One region of the Enterobacter quasiroggenkampii genome, then DNA from elsewhere that is predicted to be linked to it. Evidence: predicted binding sites of a transcription regulator. Region 1 holds the regulator's gene; the other holds the start of a gene.

The links. Region 1 encodes PurR, which represses purine synthesis genes. Its sites were predicted from a motif close to CANGCAAACGTTTGCNTG; they were not measured.
Region 2: a site for PurR is predicted at 4,382-4,399, ahead of gcvT (glycine cleavage system aminomethyltransferase GcvT). Genes of this name have one in related genera too.

The regions. Positions count from the first base shown of each region.
Region 1 covers NZ_CP143745.1:2,557,268-2,564,967, forward strand. The annotation lists gene V1572_RS12250 (riboflavin synthase) at 117-758, shown strand; gene cfa (cyclopropane fatty acyl phospholipid synthase) at 790-1,938, opposite strand; gene punC (purine nucleoside transporter PunC) at 2,237-3,436, opposite strand; gene punR (DNA-binding transcriptional activator PunR) at 3,551-4,462, shown strand; gene purR (HTH-type transcriptional repressor PurR) at 4,480-5,505, opposite strand; gene V1572_RS12275 (YnhF family membrane protein) at 5,803-5,892, shown strand; gene V1572_RS12280 (MFS transporter) at 6,056-7,222, shown strand; gene sodB (superoxide dismutase [Fe]) at 7,261-7,700, opposite strand, start outside.
Region 2 covers NZ_CP143745.1:4,441,892-4,449,591, forward strand. The annotation lists gene gcvP (aminomethyl-transferring glycine dehydrogenase) at 1-2,688, opposite strand, end outside; gene gcvH (glycine cleavage system protein GcvH) at 2,816-3,205, opposite strand; gene gcvT (glycine cleavage system aminomethyltransferase GcvT) at 3,229-4,323, opposite strand; gene ubiI (FAD-dependent 2-octaprenylphenol hydroxylase) at 4,721-5,923, opposite strand; gene ubiH (2-octaprenyl-6-methoxyphenyl hydroxylase) at 5,936-7,114, opposite strand; gene pepP (Xaa-Pro aminopeptidase) at 7,111-7,700, opposite strand, start outside.

The DNA.
Region 1 (7,700 bases):
TATCTAGTGAAAAAATCGCCAGAAAATGCGCTCCGCTGGCAACCTGTTTTTCCAACTGTTATTGTGGAGGGATTAAACGGTGTCATCACCGTTCGGAAAAAACAGGAGTTGTAAGCATGTTTACTGGTATTGTGCAGGGCACTGCCAAAGTGGTGTCCATTGATGAAAAACCTAATTTCCGTACTCATGTTGTTGAGCTGCCGGAATATATGCTTGAGGGCATCGAAACCGGCGCCTCGATTGCCCATAACGGCTGCTGCCTGACCGTGACCGAAATTAACGGCAACCAGATTAGCTTTGATTTAATGAAAGAGACGCTGCGGATCACTAACCTGGGCGAGCTGGTGGTAGGCGATACCGTCAACGTTGAGCGCGCGGCAAAGTTCAGCGATGAGATTGGCGGCCATTTGATGTCGGGGCATATCATGACCACTGCCGAAGTGGCGAAAATCGTGACCTCGGAAAATAACCGTCAAATCTGGTTTAAAATGCAGGACCCGTCATTAATGAAATACATCCTCTATAAAGGATTTATTGGCATTGACGGGATTAGCCTGACGGTGGGAGAAGTGACGCCAACGCGTTTTTGCGTGCATTTAATTCCTGAAACGCTGCAGCGCACCACGCTGGGCGCCAAAAAACTGGGGCATCGTGTGAATATCGAAATCGATCCGCAAACCCAGGCGGTGGTGGATACGGTTGAACGCGTGCTGGCAGCTAAAGAAGCCGCAATAATAAAGACCGCAGAAGAAGAATAAAAAATAACCCCGGCTATCCGGGGTTATTTTTTTAGCGTGCGACACGCAGTCCGTGTTCAATCCCCCGGCTGAATACCACCTGCCAGAGCTGAATATCCCGTGCGCGAAACGCCCCCGCGCAGGCATTCAGATAATAGCTAAACATCCGTTTGAATCGTTCTGAATAGTTGTCCGCAATCTCGGGCCAGGCTTTCTGGAAACGTTCATGCCACGCCATTAAGGTGGTGTCGTAGTCCGCGCCAAAGTTATGCCAGTCTTCCATCACGAAATGGGATTCACTGGCGTTGGCGATCTGGCGAACGGACGGTAAACAGCCATTCGGAAAGATGTATTTATTGATCCACGGGTCAACGTTATTGTCGGTCCGTTTAGAGCCGATGGTGTGCAGCAGGAAGAGCCCGTCCGGTTTCAGATTACGATCCACCACCTCAAAGTAGGTATCGTAGTTTTTTGGCCCCACGTGCTCGAACATGCCGACGGAAACGATCCGGTCGAACTGCTCGTTCAGGTCACGGTAGTCCTGCAGCCGGATATCCACATCGAGACCCTGACAGCGCTCTCGCGCCATTTTTTGCTGTTCCGCTGAGATCGTCACGCCGACCACGCTGACGCCATAGTGCTTCGCCATAAAATACGCCAGCCCGCCCCAGCCGCAGCCGATATCCAGCACGCGCATGCCGGGCTGTAGCTGCAGTTTTTCACTGATCAGACGCAGCTTGGCCTGCTGTGCTTCCTCAAGCGTCGACGCGTCTTTCCAGTAGGCGCAGGAGTATTGCATGAAAGGGTCCAGCATGCGGCTGAACAGGTCATTGCCGAGATCGTAATGCTCTTTGCCGACGATCCAGGCGCGTTTTTTACTTTGCAAGTTAAACAGTCGGGCAGAGGCGACACGCAGAGTGTCTTTCAGATTGCGGGGGAGTTGATTTTCCAGACCGGCACGCAACACGCTGGCAAAAAAGATATCCAGCCGTTCACATTCCCACCAGCCGTCCATATAACTTTCTCCCAGGCCTAACGACCCTTCCCGCAACACGCGTTTAAAAAAGTCGGGATGTTTAACCTGGGGATCGGATGGCGAAGATCCGTTGATAGTGATGCCTGCTCGACCTAACAGTTCACTGACGATCCGGGACCAGTTGTCGTCCGGAACGCTGACTTCTTCTATACACGATGAACTCATAGCTTCTCCATCACCCTGATGTGATCAGAACCTTCAAACAGCGTAGACGCTTTTTTTGGTTTGTGAGAAATCTCACGGTAAATACCGCGAGGCTAGTATCCGACGTAGAACAGAGGAAGGGAGATAACCCTTGCCGAAATGCCTTCCATGGTAAAACGGGAGCACTCCGGCTCCCGTTAACACTTAATATTTATCGTATTTAATCGAACCAAATTTAGTATAGGCCTCAAAATTTGGTGATTCAATAGAAAATTGTTAGCAACCTAATCACTGAAATGTAACATGATTTCTGGCGCAATCAGGCATGCGAGGTTTCCACCTGCGCACCGCTATCCTGCTCACGTTGCGCGGAAGCCTGCATGCGGTAACCCAATACCGCCAGCGCAACGGTGACCAGCATCACGCTGGTGGTGGTTAACAGCGGCGTCGCAATCAGCGCCGAAACCACCAGGCTTGCCAGGAAGCACAGACCCAGCTGCAGGGTATTTTGCAGCGCGGCGGCGCGGCCAGTCGCCTGCGGGAACGGACGTAACGCCTGTGCCACCACGATCGGGTAAATCGCCCCGTTCGCCACGGCCATCACGCAGAAGGGAATCAAAATTTCAGCCAGGCCCGCGCCCGGAATAAACCCGACGGCCCAGGTACCGATGACGCTCAGCGCATAGAGCACCAGCAGCCATGGCAGCATCTGCTGGCCTTCCCATTTTTGCAGCGCCGCGCGGCAGCCGTACCCGCCCACCAGGAACGCGATGGTCTGCGGAACATAGCTCAGACCGATGGCCGCCGGGCTGTAGCCCATATCGTGCAGAATAAACGGCGAGCCGGTGAGCCACGCGAAGAAGCTGGCCGAACAGGCGGCATAAATCAGGACATTCCCGCGATACGCTTTGGCGCTCAGCAGGGAGGTAAAGGTAATCGGCTTCGCGTCGGCATGCGCCTCTTTTTTATGCGCGGGTTTAAGGGCAAACGCCGGCAGCATCAGCACCAGCGTGATGGCAAACAGCGTGGCAAAAATGGCCTGCCAGTCAAAGTGCGCGAGGATCCAGCTGCCCAGCAGCGGAGCCAGGGCAGGGGAAAGACCCACCAGCGGCATAATAGTGGCGAAAATACGGTTTGTGCGGTTAGCCGGATAGTAGTCGGTCACCAGCGCCTGCCAGGTCACCGCCGCAGCACAGACGCCCACGGCCTGAATAAAGCGCAGCACCAGTAGCCAGGTAGCATCGCGCACCCACAACATCCCCAGACAGCCCACGGCAAAAATGGCCAGACCCAGCAGCAGTACCGGTTTACGGCCAAAGCGATCCGAGAGCGGTCCCCACAGGAGCTGCGCGAAAGCAAAACCGGCAAGGAACAGACTCAGGCTGGCGCTGATGGCCGCCGCAGGGGTTTGCAGGTCTTCCTGCATCGCGGCAAACGCGGGCAGGTACATGTCGGTGGCCAAAAAGCCCAGCACGCTTAAGCCGCCGAGCCAGACTAAAAATCCTTTCCTGGGTTGCATTCTCTTATTCTCCTGAGGAGGCAGGTGTACGTTGGCGCAGAGTGTAGGGAGTGCAAAGCGGCTTGTGAAACGCTAATATTTGGCGGGTGCATTCAAATTTTTTGCAGGCAGAAAATGTGGTCAGATTATTCTCTTGAAGTGGTCGATGCTGTTGCGCGTAACGGCAGCTTTAGCGGTGCAGCGCAGGAGTTGCACCGCGTCCCTTCGGCCATTAGCTACACGGTGCGTCAGCTTGAGGAATGGCTGGCGGTTCCGCTGTTTGAACGGCGGCATCGCGACGTGGAATTAACGCCCGCAGGCGCGTGGTTTTTGAAGGAAGGGCGTTCTGTTATCAAAAAAATGCAGATCACCCGCGAACAGTGCCAGCAGATCGCCAACGGCTGGCGGGGACATCTCGCCATCGCGGTGGATAACATCGTGAAGCCGGAACGCACCCGGCAGATGATCGTGGATTTCTATCGTCATTTCTCTGACGTTGAGCTGCGGGTCTCGCAGGAGGTGTTCAACGGGGTGTGGGATGCGCTGGCGGACGGCAGGGCGGAGATGGCGATTGGCGCCACGCAGGCGATCCCGGTTGGGGGACGTTACGCCTTTCGCGACATGGGGATGCTGAGCTGGAAATGCGTGGTGGCACGCGATCATCCCCTGGCGGCGATGGACGGGCCGCTGAGCGACGATACGCTGCGTAACTGGCCCTCGCTGGTGCTGGAGGATACGTCCCGTTCACTGCCCAAGCGTATCACCTGGCTTCTGGACAACCAGCGGCGAGTGGTGGCTCCTGACTGGGAATCGTCGGCGACGTGCCTCAGCGCCGGGCTGTGCGTCGCGATGGTGCCCGTTCATTTTGCGCGTCCGCGCATCGATACCGGAGAATGGGTTGAACTGACGCTGGAGAATCCGTTCCCGGACGCGGCCTGCTGCCTGACCTGGCAACAAAATGATGTCTCGCCCGCCATGGCCTGGCTGCTGGATTATCTGGGAGACAGCGAAACGCTAAACCGGGAATGGTTACGGGAGCCAGCGTAGCTGGCCCCGTCAAGGGATTAACGACGGTAGTCGCGGAACGGACCATCCGCAACGGAACGGCGTTCAATCAGGCGTGGGTGAACTTCAATGGACTGCGACTCTTCGCGTTTGTTGACGATTCTGTCCAACAGCATATTGAAGGCCGTTTCGCCCAGCGAATCTTTTGGCTGGTGAATGGTTGTCAGCGCCGGGGTGAAGAAGCGCGCGTTACGCACGTTGTCATACCCGATCACGGAAATATCCTGCGGTACGCGCAGACCCAGCTCATCGGCGGCGCAGAGCGCACCCATGGCCATGATGTCACCCCCGCAGAAAACGGCGGTCGGGCGGTGCGGCTGGGAAACGATCTGCTGCATTGCGCGGTAGCCTGATTCCGGCTCAAAGTCGCCCTGCACGATCCAGTTTTCCGGCACGGTGATCAGCGCTTCTTCCATCGCTTTCATAAAACCGGCCAGACGGCCCGCGCCGGTGTTACGCTCCAGCGGACCCGGGATCACGCCAATCTCGCGGTGACCGCGTTCGATCAGGTAACGACCCGCCATGTAACCGCCTTCAAAGGCGTTGTCGATAACGGAGTCGGTGAAGTCCGCGCGCGCTTCACCCCAGTCCATGACCACCATGGGGATATGGCGATACTCTTCGAGCATCGACAGCACGGATTCCGGGTACTCGGAACACATCACCAGCAGGCCATCCACGCGCTTCTGCGCCATCATCGACAGGTAGGCACGCTGTTTTTCTATGCTGTTCCATGCGTTGCCCAGAATCAGGGTATAGCCTTTCTGGAAGCAGTTCTTCTCTACCGCTTCAATGATCTCGGCAAAATAGGCCGCTTCACTGCTGGTGGCCAGCAATCCAATGGATTTGGTGTGATTAACCTTGAGGCTGCGCGCAACCGCACTTGGCGAATAGTGCAGCTCTTTGATCGCTGCCCAGACGGCGTTGCGCGTCTCTTCCGCCACGAAGCGGGTTTTGTTAATTACATGTGATACGGTTGTAGTGGAAACGTTTGCGCGTTTTGCTACGTCTTTAATTGTTGCCATTAAATGTCACTCCAGACCATATCCTAAACTCCTGAAAAACTTGAAGGTAAACGTTTGCCTTCTCTCACCCTTATCACGCAATCTTGAATTGCGGCACGCCGGGAAAACGACACGGGACGTCAGGAGGGGGTCAATGGCCGGTACGCTAATAAATTTAGCGTGGAATTTTGTCCTATCTTGATGAAAAGGGGAAGAGGTAAAGTGTTTATCAGCCTAAATCCAGGAAGATTTTTGACGTAAATTATGCAAAAATGAGCAGGCTCACTTTTCGTGGGGGGATTAAAAGGAGAAAAATTGATGAGTTCCGATCTGAAGTTTTCGCTGTTCACCACCGTTGTTGTGCTGGCTCTGATTGTCGCGGCGGGTCTGACGGCCGCACTGCACTGATTTACGCGGAGGGAGAGCCTTCTCCCTCCCGCTCACCCCGATTGTTACTCCTAAGGCAAAAATCTTTTGCCATTTTGTTAACTTCTCATTTTTTGTGATTGATGTCATGCTTTCCGCTTCTTTGTTCTGTGTCACCACATGACACGGCATCCGGAGTTGACGCATGAAAATCAATTTTCCCCTGCTGGCCCTGGCGATTGGCGCTTTTGGGATTGGCACCACTGAATTCTCCCCGATGGGGTTACTGCCCGTCATCGCCCGCGGCGTGGACGTCTCGATCCCTGCGGCAGGCATGTTAATCAGCGCCTACGCTATCGGCGTGATGGTGGGGGCGCCGCTAATGACGCTTCTCCTTTCGCACCGCGCGCGCCGCAATGCGCTCATTTTCCTGATGGCGATTTTCACCCTCGGTAACGTGCTTTCGGCCATTTCGCCGGACTACACCACGCTGATGCTGTCGCGTATTCTGACCAGCCTCAACCACGGCGCGTTCTTTGGGCTGGGGTCGGTTGTGGCGGCAAGCGTGGTGCCAAAACATAAGCAGGCCAGCGCCGTGGCCACCATGTTTATGGGCCTGACCATTGCTAACATTGGCGGCGTTCCTGCGGCAACCTGGCTGGGCGAGGTCATTGGCTGGAGGATGTCCTTCCTGGCGACGGCCGGACTGGGCGTAGTCGCGATGGTGGCGTTGTTCTTCTCCCTGCCAAAAGGCAGCGCGGGTGAACGCCCTGACGTACGCAGAGAGCTGTCGGTGCTGGTGCGCCCGCAGGTGCTCTCTGCGCTGCTTACGACCGTGCTGGGGGCAGGGGCGATGTTTACCCTCTACACATATATTTCACCTGTGCTGCATGACATCACCCACGCAACGCCTCTCTTTGTGACCGCGATGCTGGTGCTAATTGGCGTGGGCTTCTCGATTGGCAACTATCTCGGCGGGAAATTTGCCGACCGTTCGGTGAGCGGAACGCTGAAGGGCTTCTTAACCCTGCTGATTGTTATCATGATCGCCATTCCGTGGCTGGCGCGTAACGAGTTTGGCGCCGCGGTGGCGATGGTCGTCTGGGGGGCTGCAACGTTCGCTGTGGTGCCACCGCTGCAGATGCGCGTGATGCGCGTTGCGCATGAAGCGCCGGGCCTCTCATCCTCGGTCAATATTGGTGCCTTTAACCTGGGCAATGCGCTCGGTGCGGCGGCCGGTGGGGCCGTGATTTCAGGGGGGCTGGGGTACAGTTTTGTGCCGGTGATGGGGGCGATTATTGCCGCGCTCGGCCTGCTGCTGGTGATGATGTCGGGTCGTAAACAGCCAGAAGCAGCCTGCGCTGCGGAATAAACCAAAAACGCAGAAGGGCGAACCCTTCTGCGTGTCTCTTACGCGGCGAAGTTCTTCGCCACAAAGTCCCAGTTAACCAGTGCCCAGAAGTGCTCCAGGTAGTTAGGGCGCGCGTTACGGTAATCGATGTAGTAAGCGTGTTCCCATACGTCCACGGTCATCAGCGGCTTAGCGCTGGTGGTCAGCGGGGTGCCCGCGTTAGAGGTGGACACGATAGCCAGTTTGCCATCCGCCTCTTTGACCAGCCACGTCCAGCCTGAACCGAAGTTCTTGATGGCGGCATCGGTGAACTTCGCTTTGAATTCCGCGAAGCTGCCAAAGGCGGCGTTAATGGCGGTAGCCAGTTCACCGACAGGTTCGCCACCGGCGTTTGGCGCCAGGCAGTGCCAGTAGAAGGTGTGGTTCCACACCTGAGCGGCGTTGTTGAATACGCCACCCTCAGAACTGCGCACGATCTCTTCCAGCGTTTTGCCTTCAA
Region 2 (7,700 bases), 1.9 Mb from region 1:
CGGGTTATCTTCCAGCGTCCACTCACCGTCCTGCACGCGATCGATCTCCATGCGGATGGCCAGCATCGCGTCGATAAAGCGGTCCAGCTCGGCTTTGCTTTCGGACTCCGTTGGCTCCACCATCAGCGTGCCCGCAACCGGGAACGACATGGTAGGCGCGTGGAAGCCGTAGTCGATCAGACGCTTGGCGATGTCCAGCTCGCTAATGCCAGTCTGCTCTTTCAGCGGACGAATATCGAGGATGCACTCATGCGCCACGCGACCGTCGCGGCCGGTATAGAGCACCGGGAAGGCAGACTTCAGGCGCGTCGCAATATAGTTGGCGTTCAGAATGGCCACCTGGCTCGCCTGCTTCAGCCCTTCCGCGCCCATCATGCGGATATACATCCAGCTGATTGGCAGGATAGAGGCGCTACCGAACGGTGCCGCAGAGACCGCGCCCTGACGGGTCAGCATGCCTTCAATCTGAACCACGCTGTGGCCCGGCACAAACGGCGCCAGGTGCGCTTTCACGCCGATTGGCCCCATGCCCGGGCCGCCACCGCCGTGCGGAATACAGAAGGTTTTGTGCAGGTTGAGGTGCGATACGTCCGCACCGATAAAGCCCGGCGAGGTAATGCCCACCTGCGCGTTCATGTTTGCGCCGTCGAGGTATACCTGACCGCCGAACTGGTGCACCACGTCGCACACTTCACGGATGGTCTCTTCATACACGCCGTGGGTGGACGGATAGGTCACCATGATGCAGGAGAGTCGGTCGCCCGCCTGCTCGGCTTTCGCGCGCAGGTCAGCCAGGTCGATGTTGCCGTTTTTATCGCACGCCACAACCACCACTTCCATGCCCGCCATCTGGGCAGAGGCCGGGTTGGTGCCGTGGGCGGAGCTTGGGATCAGGCAGATATCGCGATGGCCTTCGTTGCGGCTTTCGTGATAGTGACGGATTGCCAGCAGGCCCGCATATTCACCCTGCGCGCCGGAGTTCGGCTGCATGCAGAGCGCGTCGTAACCGGTCAGCTTCACCAGCCAGTCGGAAAGCTGGTTGATCATCACGTGATAACCTTCCGCCTGCTCTGGCGGGCAGAACGGGTGCAGCTCGGAGAATTCAGGCCAGGTGATTGGGATCATCTCTGCCGCGGCGTTCAGCTTCATGGTGCAGGATCCCAACGGGATCATCGCCTGGTTCAGCGCCAGATCCTTGCGCTCCAGAGAGTGCATGTAACGCATCATCTCGGTTTCGCTGTGGTAGCGATTAAAGACCGGGTGCGTCAGGATGGCGTCGTTACGCAGCATGCTGTCCTGAATGGAGCGGCTGTCGAGCGCAACTTCTTTGTCGAGCGCATCAATGTCCAGACCGTGCGCGTCACCCAGCAGCACGCTGAACAGGTTCAGGATATCGTCGCGGGTGGTGCTTTCATCCAGCGTAATGCCGACGGCGTTGTGGATGTCGCTGCGCAGGTTGATCTTTGCCGCGTCCGCGCGGGCCAGCACGGCGGCCTTGTCCGCCACGTCCACGCACAGGGTGTCGAAGTAGTGGGCATGGCGCAGCTTAAGACCTTTTTGCTGCAGGCCGCAGGCCAGGATATCGGCCAGGCGGTGAATGCGGCTGGCAATGCGTTTCAGGCCAGCCGGGCCGTGGAACACGGCGTACAGGCTGGCGATGTTAGCCAGCAGCACCTGTGAGGTACAGATGTTGGAGTTCGCTTTCTCGCGGCGGATATGCTGCTCGCGGGTCTGCATCGCCATGCGCAGCGCGGTATTACCGGCAGCATCTTTGGAGACGCCGATAATACGGCCAGGCATGGAACGTTTGAATTCATCTTTCGCGCCGAAGAACGCCGCGTGCGGGCCGCCGTAGCCCATCGGTACGCCGAAGCGCTGTGCTGAGCCGAATACGATATCCGCGCCCTGTTTGCCCGGCGCCGTCAGCAGCATCAGCGCCATAAAATCGGCGGCAACGCTCACAACCACCTTGCGGGATTTCAGCTCGGCAATCAGCGCGCCGTAGTCGTGAACTTCACCGGTGGTGCCCACCTGCTGCAGCAGCACGCCAAAGACATCCTGATGATCCAGCACTTTGTCAGCGTCGTCGACAATCACGTCAAAGCCGAAGGTTTCCGCACGGGTGCGCACGACGTCCAGCGTCTGAGGATGCACGTCCGCCGCCACGAAGAAGCGGTTAGCGTTTTTCAGCTTGCTCACGCGCTTAGCCATCGCCATCGCTTCGGCGGCAGCTGTCGCTTCATCCAGCAGAGAAGCGGAGGCGATATCCATGCCGGTCAGGTCCAGCGTCACCTGCTGGAAGTTCAGCAGCGCTTCCAGACGGCCCTGGGAGACTTCTGGCTGATACGGCGTATAGGCGGTGTACCAGCCCGGGTTTTCCAGCATGTTGCGCAGGATCACCGGCGGTAACTGCACGTTGGTGTAGCCCATGCCAATGTAAGACTTATAGCGCTTGTTCAGGCCGGCGATGGCCTTCAGCTCCGCCAGCGCGGCGAATTCCGTAGTGGCTTCCCCCACCTGAGGCGGCGTGGCAAGCTGGATGTCTTTTGGCACAATCTGGCCGATCAGTGCGTTTAATGAATCCGCGCCAACTGTCTTTAGCATCTCCTGCTGTTGCTGAGCATCCGGCCCAATGTGACGTTCGATGAAGGCGCCACGGTTTTCAAGCTGGCTTAAAGTCTGTGTCATGAGCGATGGTTCCTGAAACGTGCAGTGAATCGTAGTTATCTGTAACGCTGTTGCCCGGTGGCGCTAACGCTTACCGGGCCTACGTTGATCTCCAGGCCGGATAAGCGCAGCGCCATCCGGCACAACGTTATTCGTCTTCCAGTAGTGCTTCGTATGCGGTCGCATCCAGCAGCGCGGCAACCTGGGATTCGTCGCTGGCTTTGATCTTGAAGATCCAGCCGCCTTCATAAGGCTCGCTGTTGACCAGCTCTGGCGAATCGCTCAGCGCGTCGTTGACGGCAACAATTTCACCGCTTACCGGCGCGTAGATATCGGATGCTGCTTTTACGGACTCCGCCACGGCGCAGTCGTCGCCCGCGCTCACGGTCGTGCCCACGTCAGGCAGGTCAACAAACACCATGTCGCCCAGCAGCTCTTGCGCGTGCTCGGTGATCCCTACGGTGTAAGTGCCGTCCGCCTCTTTGCGCAGCCACTCGTGTTCTTTGCTGTATTTCAGTTCTGCTGGCACATTGCTCATTGAAGTTCTCCTGATAAAAATGATTAGGCGACCGGCTTACCGGCGCGAACAAAAATCGGTTTGGTCACGTTGACCGGCATTTCGCGGTTGCGGATTTGCACCACCGCCGTTTCGCCAATCCCCGCCGGCACGCGTGCCAGTGCAATACTGTAGCCCAGCGTCGGAGAGAAGGTTCCGCTGGTGATCACGCCTTCGCGAGGATTGCCGTCAGCATCGGTAAAGCGCACCGGCAGTTCGCCGCGCAGCACGCCCTTCTCGGTCATTACCAGGCCCACCAGTTGTTCAGTGCCCTTCTCGCGCTGCATCTCCAGCGCTTCACGGCCGATAAAGTCACGGTCAGCCGGTTCCCACGCGATGGTCCAGCCCATATTGGCGGCCAGCGGAGAGACACCTTCATCCATCTCCTGACCGTAGAGGTTCATGCCCGCTTCCAGACGAAGCGTATCGCGCGCGCCCAGACCCGCAGGCTTCACGCCCGCTTCCACCAGCGCACGCCAGAAATCAGCGGCCTTCTCGTTTGGCATCGCAATTTCGTAGCCCGCTTCACCGGTGTAGCCGGTGGTGGCGATAAACAGATCGCCCGCCTGCACGCCAAAGAACGGCTTCATGCCAGCGGTGGCGTTGCGCTGCTCGTCGTTAAACAGAGAGGCGGCTTTCGCCTGCGCGTTTGGTCCCTGCACGGCGATCAGCGACAGATCGTCACGGACGGTGATGTCGATGGCATAAGGTTCGGCGTGTTGGGTGATCCAGGAGAGGTCTTTTTCGCGGGTGGCGGAGTTTACAACGAGGCGGAAGAAATCTTCAGTGAAGTAATAGACGATAAGGTCATCAATCACGCCGCCCGAGGCATTCAGCATGCCGGTATAGAGCGCTTTACCCGGCGTCTTCAGTTTGGCGACGTCGTTTGCCAGCAGATAACGCAAAAACTCCCGGGTGCGGCTACCGCGCAGATCGACAATTGTCATGTGGGACACGTCGAACATACCGGCATCGGTGCGCACCGCGTGGTGCTCATCAATCTGCGAGCCGTAGTGCAGCGGCATCATCCAGCCATGGAAGTCCACCATGCGGGCGCCGCATAACACGTGTTGTTCGTACAAAGGAGTCTGTTGAGCCATCTTGTCCTCGTTGAAAAATTCACCGTGAAACCCGGTATCGGCCCCGCGTTCGGGCACCGACGCAAACGTTCTCTTTTACCTGAACTTACCACCGAAACCGGCGGTTAACCATAAGGCAAAATGGGTCATCACATTAGCTTATGACAAAAAATCGCTAAAAAGCCTACAGAGTTATTCACTGGAAAAATGCGATTAACCCCGCACAAAATTAACAATGATCTAACAGGATTTAGCACATGGTGATATTTCGTGCGGAAAATCGGGCCGAATTTCCGTAACGAGAAAAATGCGACATTAGATTATCTAATGCGAAAAATGACGTGAAATTAGAATATTTCAAACGAGGGAATTTCCCCGGCGCAGAGGCCGGGAAAATAAAGTGTGACGGGGATCTAAGTTAGCGCAGCCAGTCAGGGAGATCGTTAAGACCCATCGCCTGACGGAGAAGTTGAGGTTTGACGCCAGGAAGCGTATCGGCCAGTTTAAGACCGATATCGCGCAGCAGTTTTTTCGCCGGATTTGCCCCGGCAAACAGCTCGCGGAAGCCCTGCATGCCCGCCAGCATCATCGCCGCACTGTGCTTGCGGCTGCGCTCGTAGCGACGCAGATAGAGATGCTGGCCGATGTCTTTTCCTTCGCGATGCAGGCGACGCAGCTCCTCGACCAGCTCCGCCGCGTCCATAAAGCCAAGGTTAACGCCCTGCCCGGCCAGCGGATGAATGGTATGCGCCGCATCCCCCACCAGCGCCAGACGGTGCGCCGCAAACTGACGCGCGTAGCGGCCGGTTAGCGGGAACACCTGACGTTCGCTTTCAAGAGAGCACAGGCCAAGGCGGTTATCAAAGGCCACGCACAGCGCCTGGTTAAAGGCCTCCGGCGTCGCCTCATGCATCTGCCGGGCTTTGTCCGGCACCAGGGACCAGACGATCGAGCACAGGTGCGGATCGGCAAGCGGCAGGAACGCCAGTATGCCGTCGTTGTGGAAAATCTGGCGCGCCACGCCGCCGTGCGGCTCTTCGGTGCGGATCGTCGCGACCAGAGCGTGATGACGATAGTCCCAGAAGGTCAGCGGGATATCGGCTTTATTACGCAGCCAGGAGTTGGCACCGTCAGCACCGACCACCAGGCGCGCGGTCAGCATGTCGCCGCTCTGCAGGGTGATAAACGCCTCGTTTTCGCCCCACGCCACCTGCTGGATCTGCGCAGGCGCAATCAGCGTCACGTCGCTGCACTGCTGTGCTTTTTGCCACAGCGCGTGGTGGATCACCGCGTTTTCAACGATGTGGCCCAGATGGCTATAGCCCATGCTTTCATCATCAAAAGCAATATGACCAAAGCTGTCCTTATCCCACACCTCCATGCCGTGATAGCAGCTGGCGCGGTTCGCCACAATATCTGACCAGACGCCAAGGTGCGTCAGAAGCTTTTCGCTGGCCGCATTAATGGCCGAGACGCGGAGTTCCGGCGGCGCATCCGGGGCAACGGGCTGGGGCTGTTTTTGCTCCAGCACCGCCACGCGCAGGCCGCTGCCCTGTAATCCACAGGCCAATACCAGTCCGACCATTCCGCCGCCAACGATGGCGACATCAACATTTTGCACGGTGATAACTCCTTAACGCGCAACCCAACCCAGGGTCCGCTGCGCCAGCACGTCACGTGCCGGAATGAATAGTTCCATCGCCATCAGCCCGAGATTGCGACCCGCAACCAGCGGTGCCCAGCGATTGGCAAAAAGATGGACCAGGCCATCGGTCACACCGATGGTGGCCTCTTTATCCGCCTGACGGCGCTTCTGGTAATGACTCAGCACCGAATACGCCCCGCAGTCTTTTTGCTCGCCCCATGCCTGCGCCAGTGATTCGGCCAGGCTCATGACGTCGCGTAAGCCAAGGTTAAAGCCTTGCCCCGCGATGGGATGCAGCGTTTGCGCGGCGTTACCGACAAGCGCCAGACGATGGGAGATGGACTGAGATGCCGTGGTCAGCGAAAGCGGATAGACCGTCCGCTTGCCGGCATGGGTAATACGCCCCAGCCGCCAGCCAAAGGCTTTCTGCAGCTCGGTACAAAAACGTTCGTCGGACCAGGCCTTCACCTCTTCAGCCTTATCCTGCGGATGACACCAGACCAGGGAACAGCGCCCGTCCGACATCGGCAGCATCGCCAGTGGGCCATGCTGCGTAAAGCGCTCAAACGCCCTGCCGTTGTGGTCAGATGCGGTAGCGACGTTCGCAATGACCGCCACCTGGCCGTAAGGCTGCTGGCGCCACTCCACGCCGCACTGGGTGCCGAGCGACGAGCGCGAACCGTCCGCAGCAACCAGAAGCTGGCCTTCAAGAACAGAGCCGTTTTCCAGCGTCACGCTGACCGACGCTTCACTTCGGCTCACGCTGGCCACGCGCGCGGGGCAATGCAGCGTGACGCCCGGCGCGTCCTGGAGCAGGCGGAACAGACGCAATCCGACGTCGTGTAGCTCAACAACCTGACCCAGGGCATCAATCCGGTAATCCTGCGCGTCCAGCGTGACAAATCCCGCATGGCCGCGATCGCTGACGTGAACGGTCCCGATCGCCGTAGCTCGGTCGGCAATTGCCTGCCAGATACCAATGCGCGAAAGCTGCTGGCAGGTGCCCTGCGCCAGCGCGATGGCGCGGGCATCAAACCCGGGGTGGTTGGACGCCTCTGGCGCAACGGCTTCCACCAGGTGCACCGGAAGCTGCCCCTGCGTCAAATGCGAAATGGCCAGCGCCAGCGTGGCCCCGGTCATGCCGCCGCCAACGATAATCACGCTCATGCGCGCGCCGCTGCCATCAGCGCCTCGATATCGTCAGCGTTTTTCACGACGCTGGCGGTCAGGTTTTCGTTACCGGTCTCGGTAATCACGATGTCATCTTCAATACGAATACCAATCCCGCGGTACGCTTCAGGCACGTCGGCATCCGGCGCGATATAGAGACCCGGCTCCACGGTTAACACCATGCCCGGCTCCAGCACGCGCGAACGGTCGGTGCCGTAGGCGCCAACGTCATGAACGTCCAGCCCCAGCCAGTGGCTCAGGCCGTGCATAAAGTACGGTCGATGCGCATTTTCAGCAATCAGGGTATCTACGTCCCCTTTCAGGATACCGAGCCTGACCAGACCGGTAATCATGATGCGCACCACTTCACCGGTCACTTCCTGGATGGAGGTACCCGGACGATACTGCCTGAGCGCCGTCTCAAGGGATTCGAGAACAATGTCGTAAATCGCGCGCTGTGCCGGCGAGAATTTACCGTTCACCGGGAAGGTCCGGGTGATGTCCCCCGCATAGCCCTGATATTCGCAACCGGCGTCAATCAGCACCAGATCGCCGTCGCGCAGCGCGCTTTCGTTTTCGGTGT